Regions from separate parts of the Anaerobacillus alkaliphilus genome, predicted to be linked through region 2. Evidence: predicted binding sites of a transcription regulator. Region 2 holds the regulator's gene; each other region holds the start of a gene.
The links. Region 2 encodes Rex, which represses fermentation and respiration genes when NADH is low (regulators of the CRP and FNR family bind a similar motif). Its sites were predicted from a motif close to TTGTGAAATATTTCACAA; they were not measured.

Region 1 (4,219 bases), on a different contig from region 2:
TTAACATTGTTGTAATCGAGAATACTGAGTTAACTACTGGTCCTGAACCCATCGTATAGAAATGGTGAACCCAAACTAACATACTTAAAATCGCAATACCAACAATGGAAATAACCATTGATGAGTATCCATATAAATTTTTACGAGAATGAGTGGCAATAATTTCAGAGAAAATACCGAAAGCAGGTAAGGCTACGATATATACCTCAGGGTGACCCCATAACCAGAATAGGTTCGCCCAATGCATCGGTTCTCCACCACCAGAAATCGTAAAGATGTGCGTCCCGAAAATGCGGTCTAATGCCATGTAGCCTAAAGCAACTGTAAAAATCGGGAATGCGGCAACGATAATGATTGATGCAATAAATGACGTCCAAGTAAACATTGGCATACGCATTAACGTCATACCCTTTGTACGCATTTTCAAGATCGTAACGATAAAGTTAATACCAGACATTAACGTACCAATCCCTGCGATCTGTAATGAAATTGCGTAATAGTTATTACCGACATTAGGTGTAAACTCTTTACCAGCTAGCGGGAAGTAAGATGTCCAACCAGCATCAGGAGCTCCACCGATAACGAAAGCGATGTTAAACAGCATTGCACCACTAAAGAATAACCAGAAGCTAAGCGCATTTAACTGTGGAAACGCTACGTCTCTCGCTCCAATTTGTAATGGGATAATCACGTTCATTAAACCAATTAATAATGGCATAGCCATAAACAAAATCATAATTACGCCGTGTGCGGTAAATACTTCGTTGTAATGCTGTGAGCTTAAAATCTCTAACCCGGGTTGTGACGTTTGGGCTCGCATCATTAAGCCGTCCATTCCACCACGGAAGAACATCACAACACCAGCAATAATATACATAATACCAATTTTCTTATGATCAACCGTTGTTAGCCACTCACGCCATAGCCAACTCCATTTATTGAAATACGTTAAACCTGCAACAATTGCAATAGAAGTTAGTAAAATAGCAATCTGCGAAGCTAAAATTAACGGATCACCAGTAACTAAGATTTCGCTAAACTTAATCCCGTTTCCCATGATTGTGGCCTCCTTCTTCTGACGATCTTGGCTCTATCGTGTTATACTCGCGCTCATAACCCTCACCTTTTGTATGGTAGTAGTTACGATACGTTTCTTGGTGTAAGAAAATTTGTGCATCATGATCAGCATGGTTTACCCATTGTAGGTGCGTTTCGTTAAATGTCATACGGCCAACAACACCTGGATAAAGAATGTGCATATACTTTTCTTCTGTTAAGGTTGGTGCTGTTTGCTTTACGTCTTGCACCCATTTCTCATAATCAGCTTCTGTTTTTGCAACAACGTCAAAGTCCATATAGGCATAACCTTGTCCGTTAAAGTTTGTATTACGACCCATAAACGTTCCTGGGCGCTCTGCTAATAAATACAATTCGTTTTCCATGTTTGCCATGGCGTATTTTTGACCACCGAGCTGCGGGACCCAAAATGATTGCATCGTACTAGCAGATGTTAACTTAAACAAAATTGGTGTTTCGATCGGAATATTCACATAGTTAACTGTTTGGATGTCTTCTTCTGGATAACTAAAAATCCATTTCCAGTCTGCTGCTGTTACATGGATCGTAATAGGCTCTTTATCTTCATACCCTTTTGGCACATCTTCAACAGCGAATGTAACGAGTACCGTTGGGATAGTAAGAGCAATAACAATTAAAAGAGGAATTACTGTCCAAGTAATTTCTAAAGCGATACTTCCTTTTTCCTCTTCTGGCTCATAATCTTTGTTTTTAGCTGTTTCACGATACTTCCAGACAATATAGATGAATAAAGCAAAAACAACAACAATAACAAAAAGCATCATAACAATCGAGAAATTAATTAACTCTAGAATACTTCTAGCTTGTGGTCCCTCAGGTTGGAAAACAACCATTTCACAACCGGTAAGAAACATAACTAGGCTTAAAAGGAATAGTGGTAAAAAGTATTTTTTCACGTAAAATCCAGCTCCCTTCAACAACAGTTCACCATTAGGTGATGAATTTTATTTTAGTAGGTTTTCACTACACACAAAGTGTTAATTACTAACCACAGTTTATGTGAAATTCCTAACAAATCCTATGTCTAAATTGCGAATAATTTATGTCTAATTTGTGAATTTGTTTTTTCGAAATAATTTCTTACCTGCTTTTTACAGTACTAGAAATGATTCCGGTTTATTTACCACTAAAAAGCTTATTAAATTAAGGTCTGTGACTATTTAAGGTCCTTTAAAAAATGCAAGTAATTAGATTGTGGCTATTTTGTGAACATAACTTTTTGTTCTAATTTTAATATGCTTGAATAACATTTGGACACAAGTAGAAAAGGAAGCCAACATGTGTAGTCGGCTTCCTTTTCTTTAGTTATTTCCTTTACCAGGGTTCCCTTTCCCTGGATTGCTACCATTATTACCTTGATTGTTTCCTTTACCTGAATTATTACTATTGTTGCCCTTTCCAGGATTATTTCCTTTATCATTATTACCTTTACCTGATTTGTTATTGCCTTTATCGTTATTTTTAGCCGGATTGCCTTTATTAGTTTCGTTACCATTGTTACCCTGACCAGGATTGTTGCTATTACCCGGCGATTTCTCCTTATTAGAGTTGTCACCCTTTTTCTCAGCAGCTGGATTAGCTGGTCTCATAGATGGTTGATTATTTTTCTTCTTATCTTTATTCAATCCAGGAGGTTCTGGCTGATTGCCATTGCCATTTCCTTTACCTTTGTTAGGATTAGCTTTTTCTTGTGACTCCTCAGACTTATTCAAATCCTTCTGCATCTTCCTTAGTTCCGAGACACTTTTACCTTTTGCTGCTTGCACACTTTCGATAACTCCATCATTCTTAAGTTCTTTTAAGTGCGTTAACTTGTTTACAGACACTTGCATATCTTTTGCATCTTGATATGTTTCACTATTATTCTGTGTAACAGTCACTACAACATCTTGTGGAGTTGAGATTTTAATCGTTTCTTCAATTTTTTCAATTACTTTCTTATTTTGTTTTTTAAGCGGAATAATTGCTGTTTCAACATACGAATTGTCAGACGTTAGATACCCTTTTTCATAAGAATACTCAATAATCTTTTGATATGCTTCTGCCAATACAAGGTTTTCGATTTTTAAAGTTGAGAGTAACTCTACAGCTTCCTCGTTATATCCTGTTGCTTTCTCCACTTCCATTTTCTCATTTAACACTAGCTCAAGACTAGGATTTATATCAATCGCTAGTACGTATGAACTAGTGGGTGCTGTCATTTGAAATATCGTGTATGCCATAATTGCTAAAAAGAAAACTGCCGCTACAGATACATATTTCAACCATGATGTTTGCTTCTCCACATGAACATACTGTTCTCCCAATAATGGTGGGGCATTATGAGCAGCTCTAGCAATATTCTTAAACGCCCCATTTGGGCATAGTAAAACAATTTTATCTTCGGTTACTTTTACAACTATTCCTTCTGTACTTAGTTTGCCCATCATGACCGATCCCCTCTTTGAATGTATTGACCCAGCAATATCCACTGTGGATGAAGCTTTAATAAGATCAACGTAACGATATATTTCCGATGTCTTTCAATTGTTTTCACCTTATACCCTGTTTTCTTTACAAACATGGTCGTTGGGAATTGCCTCTTTTTTATAAACTGTTCGACACACTCTTGATCTTCTACAAATCTCTCAACGAGTTCAAACAAACTTTCCCTCGTATCTTTATGTTTAGGAGAAAACTTCTCCAATTCTTCAAAGTTTATTTGGTATTTCTCAAGTTCCTCACTTAGCTCTAGGATCTCTTCTACTAAATCATTTGCTTGTTTTTCCTTTTCATAACGCTGCAACGATTGCTCTACTTCGTAATTTGTTTGAAGATTTCCTTCATCTATAACATTGGCATTTAACGAAACATGCCTTTCATTCTTTTCTTTGCGAAAAAAATCGATCAAATCCCTTTGCACTAATAGATACACGTAATTAAGAAAGGTCCTACCTTTTGATGAGTCATACGTATCAATAGCTTTATTTAGAGCTATTAGACCAATACTTGCCTCTTCTTCACTCCAACTTATATACTTCTTACAAATATGTCCTACGGTATTAAGCACGTAAGGCTTGTAATGACGAATTAACTTTTCACGCACAAACTGATCACCATTTTGGGCACTAGCAGTGTCTTC
Region 2 (4,219 bases):
TTGTTTCCGACGACTTTGTGCTCGTTTCGTGGTAGATGCTCGGGCAATATTCTTTTCAACAAATGTTCTCAGCTTATCAATTTCATCTTGTTGCTTTTCGTACTGCTTCATTTCAATTTCATAGCGCTTTGCTTTTTCATCCAAGTAATGGCTGTAGTTACCAACAAATTTCGTTGCTTTTGTTCTGGATATTTCATAGACAACATTGGCAACCTTGTCAAGGAAGTAACGGTCATGGGAAACAATTAAAATAGCGCCATCATAGTGAAGAAGATATTGTTCTAACCAGGCAAGAGTTTCTAAGTCTAGGTGGTTTGTCGGCTCGTCCAAAATAAGTAGATCAGGGCGGGTTAGTAATAGTTTACCTAATGCTAGGCGAGTTTTTTGGCCACCACTTAATGTTGAAACTTCGGTGCTATAGTCTTTATCAGAAAAGTGTAAACCCGATAGTATACCGCGAATATCAGCTTCATATTTATAACCGCCTCTTTCTTTAAAGCTCTCAGAAAGTAGATCATAATCTTTTAAAAGTTTTTCATATACTTTTTCGTCGCTAATACATTCAGGATCTGACATTTTGGCTTCCAAGTTTCGCAACTCTTTTTCCATTTGGATGAGAGGAGCAAATACGGTTAACATCTCGTCCCAGATAGAACGACTCGATTCTAAACCAGTATCTTGAGCTAAATAGCCTATCGTTACATCTTTAGGAATAATAATGTCACCAGAATTGTAAGATAGTTTTCCGGCAATAATTTTTAAAAGAGTAGATTTACCAGCACCGTTTCTACCAACGATCGCAACACGATCTTGTGAATGAACTTCTAATTTTATATTCGATAATATTGGTTCCACACCAAATGTTTTTGTTAATTGGACACACTGTAAAAGTATCATAAATTCATCATCCTAACATAAGTAGCAATCTAACGTTTATTCCATTATAATATACCGTTAGTGTACCGTAATTAATTATGGACAAGCAAATAATACTTTCAGCAATACCAATTGAATTTAAAATTAGATATTTCATTTGTGTTACAAAAAATGAAACGATTACAAATTTGACAAAATGGTGTACAATATACTTGTGACGGTTTGAAAGGGGACATTTAGTATGTCAGAATTTACTCATTTTAATGAACAAGGTCGCGCAAAAATGGTAGATATCTCAGAAAAAAATGAGACAATACGAACAGCATTAGCTAAGACTAGTGTCGAAGTAGGGAAAGAAATATACGAGAAAATTCGTCAAGGCTCCATAGGAAAAGGCGATGTACTAGCTGTTGCACAAGTGGCAGGCGTTATGGCAGCCAAGAAAACAGCAGATTGGATACCGATGTGTCATCCACTAGCATTAACAGGTGTTGATGTAACGTTTGATTGGCATACAAATGAAGATAACTATAAACTTAACATTTACGTAAAAGTAAAAACTAAAGGAAGTACCGGAGTAGAGATGGAAGCACTAACGGCAGCCTCTGCGGTAGCCCTGACAGTTTATGATATGTGTAAAGCTGTAGATAAAGGGATGGTTATTGGACCTACATACTTAATGGAAAAAACAGGCGGAAAAAGTGGAGATTTTAAAAGAGAAACAGAAATAGAATAATAAACTAAAAAAAATTTGTACCAACTAAAGGGAGAAACCAGGGGATTGTCGGTAGCATATGTGAATTGATAAACAAGAATAAGGTGTGGCTATAGAAAACAGGGGGTATAATTACTACCCTAGATTTTGTTTGCCCTTTATCCAGTTAAAAGGTACAGGTTGGAGGCAGAAAATGAATATCGATCAAACGAAAATTCCTCAAGCGACTGCAAAACGATTACCTTTGTATTATCGATTTTTAGAAAATTTACAAGCATCTGGGAAACAACGAGTATCGTCTTCGGAATTAAGTGAAGCGGTAAAAGTCGATTCTGCAACAATTCGACGTGACTTTTCTTATTTTGGAGCTTTAGGTAAGAAAGGTTATGGATATAACGTTAATTATCTACTAACTTTTTTTAGAAAAACATTAGACCAAGACGAGGTTACAAATGTAACCTTAATAGGTGTCGGGAATTTAGGGACAGCATTTTTGCATTATAACTTTTCAAAAAATAATAGTACAAAAATAGATATGGCCTTTGATGTTGATGTTAACAAAGTAGGAACAGAGATTGGTAACGTTCCAATATATCATTTAGATGATTTGGAAAAGATCCTGGATCCAAACGTTTCAGTTGCAATTCTAACCGTACCTTCTTCTGTAGCACAAAAAGTTGCAGATCGCTTGGTAGCTTGCGGTATTAAAGGTATCTTAAACTTTACTCCTGCACGTTTATCGGTTCCAAAAAACGTACGAGTTCATCACATCGATTTATCGGTAGAACTTCAATCGTTAATTTACTTCTTGAAGCATTATCCAATTTAAAGTTGAAAGGTTATCACTAAAGTGGTAGCCTTTTTTGTTTCTGGTTAGTCTTGTTAATCTAAGTGGGAAACCATGTTAAGGTAACGCAAGGTATTCTATCGTTCCCAAACCGAGCGGAGAGTGAAAGAAAAGGTAACGCAAGGTGTTCTATCGTGCCCGAACCGAGTGGAGAGTGAAAGAAAAGGTAACGCAAGAGGTGCTAACGTGCCCGAACCGAGTGGGGAGTCAAAGAAAAGGTAACGCAAGAGGTGCTAACGTGCCCAAACGGAGTGGGGAGTGAAAGAAAAGGTAACGCAAGAGGTGCTAACGTGCCCAAACGGAGTGGGGAGTGAAGGAAAAGGTAACGCAAGAGGTGCTATCGTGCCCAAACCGAGCGGAGAGTGAAAGAAAAGGTAACGCAAGAAGCGCTAACGTGCCCAAACGAAGTGGAGAGTCAAAGAAAAGGTAACGCAAGAGGTACTATCGTGCCCAAACGAAGTGGAGAGTCAAAGAAAAGGTAACGCAAGAGGCTCGATCGTGCCCGAACCGAGCGGAGAGTGAAAGAAAAGGTAATGCAAGAAGCGCTAACGTGCCCAAACCGAGCGGAGGGTGAGAGAAAAGGAACCGTAAGAAGTGCTAACGTGCCCAAACTGAGTGGGGAGTCAAAGAAAAGGAAACGCAAGAGGTGCTAACGTGCCCGAACTGAGCGGAGAGTGAGAGAAAAGGAAACGCAAGAGGTGCTAACGTGCCCAAACGGAGTGGGGAGTGAAAGAAAAGGAAACGCAAGAGGTGCTAACGTGCCCAAACGGAGTGGGGAGTGAAGGAAAAGGAAACGCAAGAGGTGCTATCGTGCCCAAACCGAGCGGAGAGTGAAAGAAAAGGAAACGCAAGAAGCGCTAACGTGCCCAAACGAAGTGGAGAGTGAAAGAAAAGGAAACGCAAGAAGCGCTAACGTGCCCAAACGAAGTGGAGAGTGAAAGAAAAGGTAACGTAAGAGGCGCTAACGTGCCCAAACGAAGTGGAGAGTGAAAGAAAAGGTAACGTAAGAGGCGCTAACGTGCCCAAACCGATTGGAGAGTGAAAGAAAAGGTAACGTAAGAGGCGCTATCGTGCCCAAACCGAGCGGGGAGTGAAAGAAAAGGAAACGCAAGAGGTGCTATCGTGCCCAAACGGAGTGGGGAGTGAAAGAAAAGGAAACGCAAGAAGTGCTATCGTGCCCAAACCGAGCAGAGAGTGAAAGAAAAGGTAACGCAAGAAGTGCTATCGTGCCCAAACCGAGCAGAGAGTGAAAGAAAAGGTAACGCAAGAAGCCCTAACGTGCCCGAACCGAGCGGAGAGTGAAGGAAAAGGTTACAGTAGGAGTCTCTACACCATTTTCAATTACCATCTGCAAGAAAATTGGAAGTGTTTTTCATTCTATTCACTAATTGAACGTGATATAGTAGTAATAGAAATTATTTCGGGAAACGAGGTATTTTTTATGAGCAAATTACTCCCTGAAAAGTGGCTAGTTGTCATAGCGGTTTTGTTAGGGACTTTTACTATTATTTTAAACAACAGTATGTTAAACCCAGCGATTCCCTATTTAATGGATGTCTTTGATGCTGATGCTGTTTCTACTGGCTGGGTAATTACTGTTTTTATGGTAACGATGGGAATTACCGTGCCGCTAACTGGTTATTTAGGCGATAAATATGGAAAGAAAAAGCTTTATCTTGCTGGCTTAGTCATTTTTATGATCGGTTCGATTTTAGGATCTTTTTCATGGGATTTAAGCTCGCTTATCTTTTTCCGTGGTATTCAAGGGATTGCAGGAGGAA
Region 3 (4,219 bases), on a different contig from region 2:
CCAAGTAAGCTTTGCGCCCTCATCAATTTCAACTGTATCGCCCCAGAATTCTGAGAGTATATCTCCCTTTGTTCGGCTGATGGTTGTGGTTGTTAACGGTTGCTTGGCTTCTGCCATTTTGTAAAGCCTTCTGAGTAATTCGGCTTCTAAAATATGAGTCACGCAATTATGATGGTAGCTCATCATTAAGTACATGTTTAACCAGCGATGTAGTCGCGGATCTTCCTTAGTTTTCCGAAGATACTCAACAATTAAGTGTTCAACCAAGGTGGAAGGTGACTCAACAAAAAACGATGACATTGAGTTATTAATTAAGTGTTGGTTTTGGTGAGCGAATGTAAAATGTAGGGCATGTCCTAACTCATGTCCTAATAAAAGTACGTCAAATAGATTTCCACCCCACGGATAGAAGGAGTAGCCGTGAACGCCATGAACTCCGCCACCAAAAGCAATCATTCTGCGGCCGACATTGTCACCTCGGTACACCCACCGTTCTGTAAACACACGTCTCATCTGTTCTTGATACTCTGAACCCAACACTCCCACGGCAGCAACAATAATTTCGCCAGCTTCTTCATAACTAATTTTTGGGTCAAACCCCGGATCTAACGGAGCCTTTACATCAGAAAAACGTAGGGTCTCTAACCCCAATTGTTTTTTACGTAAACGAGCATAGCGTTGCATGTGAGGGGCTAACTCAGTTTTAAAAGTATCCAATATTTGCTCAAAAAATTCGGCACTAATATCATCAGAGTCAAACGACGAACCAGCCGGTGAAGAATACTGTAGGAGCATATCGAGTGCTGAAGTATAGCCCCTAAGCTTTGCCAATGAGACATTTTTTCGAATTTCAGCAGCTAAGGATTGTGCTAATCCATGTTGGTATTTTGCCAAACCGGCTGACAGTGAGTCATAGGCATTTCTTCGTAAAATTGTATCTGGCGACGTCTCTACTTGGGTCATATACATGAACAGAGAAACAGGTACTTCTTCACCATGTTGATTTTTCACTGGATCAAACTTCATATCTGAAGCTGTAATGGTCATGTAGACATTTTCTGGTGTGTTAAGAGTGTGTCCTAAAGCAGTTAAGACTTCTTCCATGTCAGGCGTAAGTGAGTACTTACGCGCCTTCTCAACTCCGGATAGGAATTTTTCATATTGGTTTAGCTCAGGTTAATGAGTTTTATATTTGTTTATTTTATCTTGCGGTACACTAATTAACGCATTTACATAGTTTGTTTTAACGCGGTTTGTCTTTTCTCTTAAAAATTGAGCACGACCCAACATTGTTTGGTTACTTGTGTCTGTACCATCCTCACTGAACTTGTACAACGCATAACTACTCGTTCGCCCGACATTTACTAGCAATTGGTCGAATGTACGAATAGCTTCTAATACATCTGAGGCAGAGGATAGAACAACCTCATGCTCAAGTTCTTCCAACTCTTTTTCAAGCGCTAAATATGATTTTTCCCATGCCTCATCACTTTCAAAAATAGGCGTCAGATCCCACGTTTCCTCTACTGGTACTTGGTCACGAGTAATTTTGCTCATTATATAACCTCCTGCGAATTATTTCAGTAGTCTAACTACCTTATTCGCTTCTCTGTCATGTTTTCCTTTTTTAAAAAATACAAATACAGTCCAAATTCAACTACTTACAGTCGGAAATTCATGATTTACAGTCTAAACTCAGCTAATTACAGTCCAAAAAGAAGCATTTACAGTCGAAACTGCACATTTTACCCGCCTGGGTATATATGCAAGCAACAAAAAAAGCGGGCAAGCCCGCAACGATCATAACTCTACTTCTTTTGCTTCTCTTGAAATGAGCCATACAGATATAGCCCTAGAAAGAGAAGTGCTATAACTAAGATTTCGATATAGAAGTTCTGCATCATAAGGTGAAACAGAAATTGTCCTCCGAAAATGATAAGTCCTATTAACCCAAATCTCTTTTTACTTCGCACAGTGAACCTCTCCTTTGGAAAATATACATTAGCAAAATTATAACATACTTTCACCCATTCACACTTTGTTCACCGTTTCACAATATAATGTTCACAAGTGGGACGGTCGTAGTAGTCGTTAGCGTTATATACTATGAGTGAAGATAGTTAGTGATCACAAACACACTCGATCGAACACAAGAATTATGCATCATTTCGATCACTCACTATCTCAAATCAAAACGATGAGGAGATGATCGATTATGGTCATGAACTTTTTAAGAAACAATAAAATAGCAGCAGGAATTTTAACTTTCTTACGTGTATATCTTGGATGGAAATGGTTAACTGGCGGTTGGGGAAAAATTACTGGAGAACCATTCAGTGCGGCGGGCTATCTAAATAATGCAGCTGCAAATCCAGTTGTCAGCCACGGAGAAGTGGTTTATCCGAACTATGTATCATTCCTAGAGAAGTTTGCCATTCCAAATGCAGAGATCTTTAGCCATATGGTTGCCTGGGGCGAGTTATTAGTAGGGCTTGGACTAATTCTTGGAGTATTAACAACTTACGCAGCATTTTTCGGAGTAGTAATGAACTTCTCATTCATGTTTGCAGGAACTATCTCAACTAACCCTTGGATGATTTTAATTGCCTTCTTTATCTTAGCAGCTGGTTACAATGCAGGTCGCTTTGGTGGAGATCGTTGGGTAATGCCATATTTAAAAGGTTTAGTATTCAAAAACAATAAACTGAGCAGTAAGTCAGTCGCGGCTTAACAGTAATGAGCACGAATTGAGAAAATCAATTCGTGCTTTTCATTTTGTTATTTATACGACCACAGGACTTTCCACTTTCCAGTTTCATCATCTTTCGCTACAAAGACGTCCTGGATCAAAGAAAAGTTTCCATAACGTTTGCTATTGTAACTCTTTGTCACAGTAAACATATAGACATTTTCCAATAGAAGGCTATCTTCAGACATCTGCCACTCACTCAATTTTTTTCCTTTTCCGACTGTAAATTGAAAAGTATCCACCTCAAAGTGTTCGAAAAAAACATGGTATCGCTGCCTGAAGTACCATTCCCTTGAGAACTTATCCTGCATGAGGGGGTGAAATAGATCGTAGGAATGAGTAAAATCCATTTTTTGTTCATATTTATAGAAACTTTTGACGATATCTGATTGAGAGGGACCGAAGAGAGTTTTTCCTACTAGAAAAAGCAATAATACAATTACGATCGCTAACACAAAGAAAATAATTTTACTAGCTCCCTGTTTCAAATAGACCTCCGGTTAGTAAGAGTTTTAGTAATATTTATGCTTTGTAGAGGTTGTCTTATGACCAAGCTAAAGTACACCTTTGTAAGTTAGTTAATATTCGCCTTTATGCCCTAAGGTTGCTATCAGTTGATAGCAACCTTTGTTAATTTTACAGGTTTTAGTATTAGGATATTTTCGAAAATTGACAAAATAAGTCGAAAGTTGTCGTTTATTTTTCAGGGCAATTTAGGTATAATATGGCTAAGAACTCATACCGGTAATTGAAGGGGCTGACAACCATGATGTATCTATTAAAAAGATTAAGTGTTATTTGGCACACAATTCAAAAAAATTATAACTATACCCTCTATCATGATTGTCTAGATCCTTTAATGAAAACAAAACTCTTCCAAAGAGTCGAATTTCATAATAGTAAGCTACAAAAAAAGTAACGAGGCAAAATTCGGCCCGAGTGAATTCGCAAAATTGCTCTAAAAATAACCAGATAGTTAGTAAAAGAGGCTGGAACAAAACAAAGTGTCAGACACCGCTAGGCACCGAATATAGACATATGATATATCTGTCAGTCTATACTTAGTAGGATCCGCGTGGTGTCAGAAATTTTTGTCCCAGCCTCTTTTATTTTTCGTTGCAGTCTGCAGCTCTTGTAATACATACCATAGCCATTCACCAAAGTATTAGTTCTACTTCTATTTTAGATCATTTGCTTTGTGCAGCGTACGTTTAACTTCTCTACTCAACTTATATCCGGCTTTGTTTCTAATTTGTCTCACTCTTCCTGGACCTACACCTAACCATTCTCCCAGTTCTTTTAACGATGAACACTTCTCATCGCATACGCCATATAATTGGTCTAAAATGCTTATTTCCTTTTCTGTTAAGAGATATTTCAGATCATTATAGATTGAGAGGAATCTTTTTCTTTCATGAGACTCTACGTCCTTTAATATTTTTGCATAAGGTGGACGTCCATACAGATTTG
Region 4 (4,219 bases), on a different contig from region 2:
GATAAATAATGCGTAAAGTGCAATGGACATACTTTTTTGCAAAATCTCCGGTAGCGAAGTACCAATGATATAGCCAATTCCTGAATTAATGACCCAACTTGAATAGGCGAGACAACCAACCCCTAATATATATGGACTTGTAAGTTTTCCAGCTTTTGTCGAGGTGACCGCAAATACTTCATCAGTCATTCCAAATGCATAGACCCCTTTAATAATTGGGTTATCTTTCTCGGCTTTTTCACTAATTGCAGTACTCATTAATAAATGGCGTATATTAATAATGAACGTAGTAAAAATAATCTCAAGAGCGCCGGTTCCAATCGCAATTAAACTCAATGCCATATATTGAGAAGCACCTGCAAAAACAAAAGCGCTCATGCCAATTGTCTCAAGAAGTGTTAATCCGGTTGTTTCGGCTATGAAACCAAAGGTTAAAGCAACTGGTAAATACCCAAGGGCAATACTTAAGCCCGCATAAATTCCCTGAAGAAATTCAGACTTTTGCTTATGTATAGAAGGAAATAACATTGTTTTAAAATCTCCTTTATCGTGCATAATAGAACTATTTTACTCCTGCAGGGGTAAATCTGTAAATGTAGAACGTGAAATGTCGTCAGTAAAAATTGATCTACGCTACTCTACATAAATGAAAGGGTGATTTGTTTGAAGATGATCCATGATGTTTATAAGATGTATAAGGATCACTTAACAGGTGATGAAGAAGATATATTAGTCATTGTTTATGGTATTTTAGATGGGTTTAAAAACGAGGATTATTTGCGTCTGTTCCAGGAACTTCATCCTGATGAAAAGTTTGAGATGACTGTTCTTTATTTATTTGAAAAATTGCGTTTGAAAATCGCTCAAGAGGGGTTAGGACATATAGGTAATGGGGACGATCAGGATGATCGTATTTTACACTAAAAAGAGGAATTTTGATTGAAGTATTCACATTCAATCAAAATTCCTCATATTATTTTTTAAACCAATTGTGCAAATTTATTAGAAAGTTCTATCTTTTCATCGTCAGATAACATTTGTTCTGCCATCGGAAATAAAATGTTTTCTTCCTTCATAAAGTGGTCCGTTAAAGTCATGTAGACGATTTTCAAGTGGCGGAAAATAGTAAGTGCTTCATCTTTAGTAATGATTTTCTTTTCATTTTTAATGCTTTCTACCTTGTCCATAAATTCTTTTAAATTTAATTTTGCTGTATTGTGTTCGTACTCCATAACTGCTATTGGTCCACCTTCTCGACCAATATATTTTACCATCATTTCAAATAAGATATCTTCCTCTCGATCAGAATGAGGCTCTAATTCTTCAATAAAAGCTGTTATTTTAAGATGAAGATTGTTAATAGCATCGTTCCAATCTTCTACCGAATTACTTGATTCGTAAGACAATACCAGCTGATTAAATTCAGCCATTTTTGCAAGTAGGGAAGGATGTTCATCAATTAATTGTTGTAAGGGAGCACAATAATTTATTTCTTTAGGATTGCCAAAGCCTCCAAAACAAGGTGAGTTATGATTCATAATTAGTTCCTCCTTGGATAACAAGTGATATTTCATTTCTATAATGTAAGTTTAGCTTAATCTCTACTTGTGGGAGGTGATAAACGTCACAATAACAGAAAAAGAAATGTGCATGTAGAAAGTTCCATAGGGGAAATTTATATACGAGGTGATAAAAGTGTATACAAATGAAGAACTAAAAGAAATCTTACAATCATCATTAGATCACGAAGAAGAAATGATGAGGACCTATCTAATTGCTGCTGAACGAATTGATGAAAGTGAGGAATTAAAGCTCAGGCTTAGAGAATTTGCAGAAGGAAATGCGAAACGTTCGCGCCAATTAATCGATGAGCTAAAACGATTTATTAATTAATGGTGGCTGTGTTTACTCAAAGCTTGGATGGCTTTTGTTCCTACACCAACGAATGTCTCGATAATGGTTTGTCCACCAGCAATAGCAAAAATAAATATGATTGGAATAAAGATGGTAGGGTAAAGCAAATAACCTAATCCAATAATAATTGCACTCCATACTCCTGCACACCAATAGCAATTTAATAGGTAACCCAGCTTAGAGTCAGGAACGTTCTTAGTTCGTGTGTGTCCATTTTCTTCAACAACAGTTGTTGCTTTTAAAAAAGGTTTTCTTATAAATTCAGTGATTTTATCAAATACAATTAAATGAGTAAATCGATAACTCGCTAGAATAATCATAATGAACATCATCCAACTTATCTCAACCATTACCATTTCCTCCTAATTATCGGTGCTGTACTTTACATGGTATTTACTAAAATCATTAATTTAATACAAAACTATTTGAAGCAGTTTTATTTAATTGCAAGCCCTCTATCATTGAAAGATAGGGGGCTTAATCTTTTTCGATTAATGGGAAAAAGTAATTCTTTTTAATATTTTTTTTGAGATTTCACAATATGAAATAATCTGATAGTTTGCAATATTCAAAAACGTTAAAGTAGTAATATAAACAAGGTGTTAATAGTGCAAATCTAGTTGAAAGGTAGTTCGAGACTATTTTTTTAGATTTCATTATTTTAAATTCTTATTAGTATAAATCCTTGTATGAAATTTGGAGGTGGTTGAGTAATGGATGTTAGAGAACTAAGAAATTGTTTTGGGCGTTTTGCTACTGGTGTTACAGTTGTGACCTGGAAGACAGATGATCATGAATACAACGGTATTACCGTTAATTCGTTTACTTCCGTTTCCTTAGACCCTGCACTAGTATTAGTTTCAATTGATAAGAAAGCAAAAGCTTGTCAAGCGCTTGAAAACAGACCGTTTGTTGTAAATATTCTAGCAAGCAATCAAGAACCAATCGCTTGGCAGTTTGCCGGTCGACCACAAGAAAAGCTTACTCTTGAATGGGAAGAAACTGAAGTTGGACCTAAAATAGCTGGTGCAATAGCAACAATAGAGTGTATACCATGGAACGCCTATGAAGGTGGAGATCATATTCTTTTTGTTGGTGAAATAAAAGCTTTTTCTTATAACGATAAAGATGCCTTAATGTTTTTTAAAGGGAAATTTATTAATAATTAAGCTTATAAAGAGGAGGAATATTATGGGTATTAGAACAGGGCAACAATATATTGAAGCGATTAAATCACGCCAACCTGAAGTATGGCTTGGAGGAAGAAGGGTAACAGACGTCTACAACGAACCTGTATTTCAACAACCGATTAAAGAAATTGCTAAACTATATGACCTTCAACACGACCCAGACTATCAAGACCGAATTACCCACGTTTGTGAAGAAACTGGAGAACGAGTAAATAATGCATTCCTAAACCCAACTTCAAAAGATGATTTGAAAGCTCGGAGCGAATTGTTTGAAGTATATGCTAGAGCTACATTCGGACTTATGGGCCGAACGCCAGACTTCTTAAATGTTGTAGTTACTGGAATGGCAAGTAACTCGTGGTTCCTCGATAAATACAATCCGGATTGGTCAAAAAATATTAGAAACTATTATCGATACATTCGTGACAATGACTTATTTTTAACGCATGCCATCATTAATCCTCAAAATGATCGTAGTAAAGCTTCCTACGAGCAAGAAGATATGTTCACTCATTTAGGAGTTGTGGAAGAGAAGCCAGAAGGTCTAGTGGTACGCGGTGCAAAAATGCTTGCAACTCTAGCACCAATTACTGATGAAGTAATCATCTATTCTTTTCCAGGGTTTCAGCCTGGTGATGAAAGATATGCTTTAGCGTTTGCAGTTCCAATTGATACTCCAGGATTAAGACTTCTCTGTCGGGAACAGATGCAGGATGGCAAGCGTTCTTACTTTGATCATCCTTTAGCATCACGATATGAGGAGATGGATGCCGTATTAGCCTTTAATGATGTTGTCGTTCCATGGGACCGTGTCTTCTTGTACAACAATGTTGAAGCTGCTAATCTATTATATCCAAAAACAGGAATTGCCCAGCAACCTGCGCATCAATCAGGTGTTAGAGGATATGTAAAACTGGCATTTGCAGTTGAAGTAACTTGTAGATTAGCAGATTCAATTGGAGTCGATAATTTTTTGAACGTTCAAACTGACTTAGGCGAACTTGTCCAATCGGTAGAGGTCATTCGTTCTCTCTTACGTGTAGCTGAGTATGAGTATGAGACTACAGAGACTGGAGAAGTAAGGCCAGCAGCTGCACCACTTGAAACTATTAGAG

Region 1: qoxA (cytochrome aa3 quinol oxidase subunit II) is a predicted target of Rex. The motif match lies at 2,096-2,113, and genes of this name have one in related genera.
Region 3: DS745_RS09210 (DoxX family membrane protein) is a predicted target of Rex. The motif match lies at 2,039-2,056, and genes of this name have one in related genera.
Region 4: DS745_RS18365 (hemerythrin domain-containing protein) is a predicted target of Rex. The motif match lies at 1,613-1,630, and genes of this name have one in related genera.

Annotation. Positions count from the first base shown of each region.
Region 1 is NZ_QOUX01000032.1:191,062-195,280, reverse strand. Features, by position in the region: gene qoxB (cytochrome aa3 quinol oxidase subunit I) at 1-1,057, opposite strand, end outside; gene qoxA (cytochrome aa3 quinol oxidase subunit II) at 1,041-1,994, opposite strand; gene DS745_RS09815 (anti-sigma-I factor RsgI family protein) at 2,400-3,527, opposite strand; gene sigI (RNA polymerase sigma-I factor) at 3,524-4,219, opposite strand, start outside.
Region 2 is NZ_QOUX01000033.1:14,507-18,725, forward strand. Features, by position in the region: gene DS745_RS10280 (ABC-F family ATP-binding cassette domain-containing protein) at 1-897, opposite strand, end outside; gene moaC (cyclic pyranopterin monophosphate synthase MoaC) at 1,118-1,612, shown strand; gene DS745_RS10290 (redox-sensing transcriptional repressor Rex) at 1,785-2,420, shown strand; gene DS745_RS10295 (MDR family MFS transporter) at 3,880-4,219, shown strand, end outside.
Region 3 is NZ_QOUX01000032.1:35,348-39,566, forward strand. Features, by position in the region: gene DS745_RS09200 (M3 family metallopeptidase) at 1-1,047, opposite strand, end outside; partial or broken gene DS745_RS25365 (hypothetical protein) at 1,030-1,164, opposite strand; gene DS745_RS09205 (gluzincin family metallopeptidase) at 1,177-1,557, opposite strand; gene DS745_RS24560 (hypothetical protein) at 1,809-1,973, opposite strand; gene DS745_RS09210 (DoxX family membrane protein) at 2,216-2,731, shown strand; gene DS745_RS09215 (hypothetical protein) at 2,779-3,237, opposite strand; gene DS745_RS09220 (hypothetical protein) at 3,927-4,219, opposite strand, start outside.
Region 4 is NZ_QOUX01000046.1:635,162-639,380, reverse strand. Features, by position in the region: gene DS745_RS18375 (AzlC family ABC transporter permease) at 1-555, opposite strand, end outside; gene DS745_RS18370 (DUF6154 family protein) at 670-924, shown strand; gene DS745_RS18365 (hemerythrin domain-containing protein) at 981-1,538, opposite strand; gene DS745_RS18360 (hypothetical protein) at 1,696-1,893, shown strand; gene DS745_RS18355 (DUF1360 domain-containing protein) at 1,890-2,264, opposite strand; gene DS745_RS18350 (flavin reductase family protein) at 2,628-3,083, shown strand; gene DS745_RS18345 (4-hydroxyphenylacetate 3-hydroxylase family protein) at 3,106-4,219, shown strand, end outside.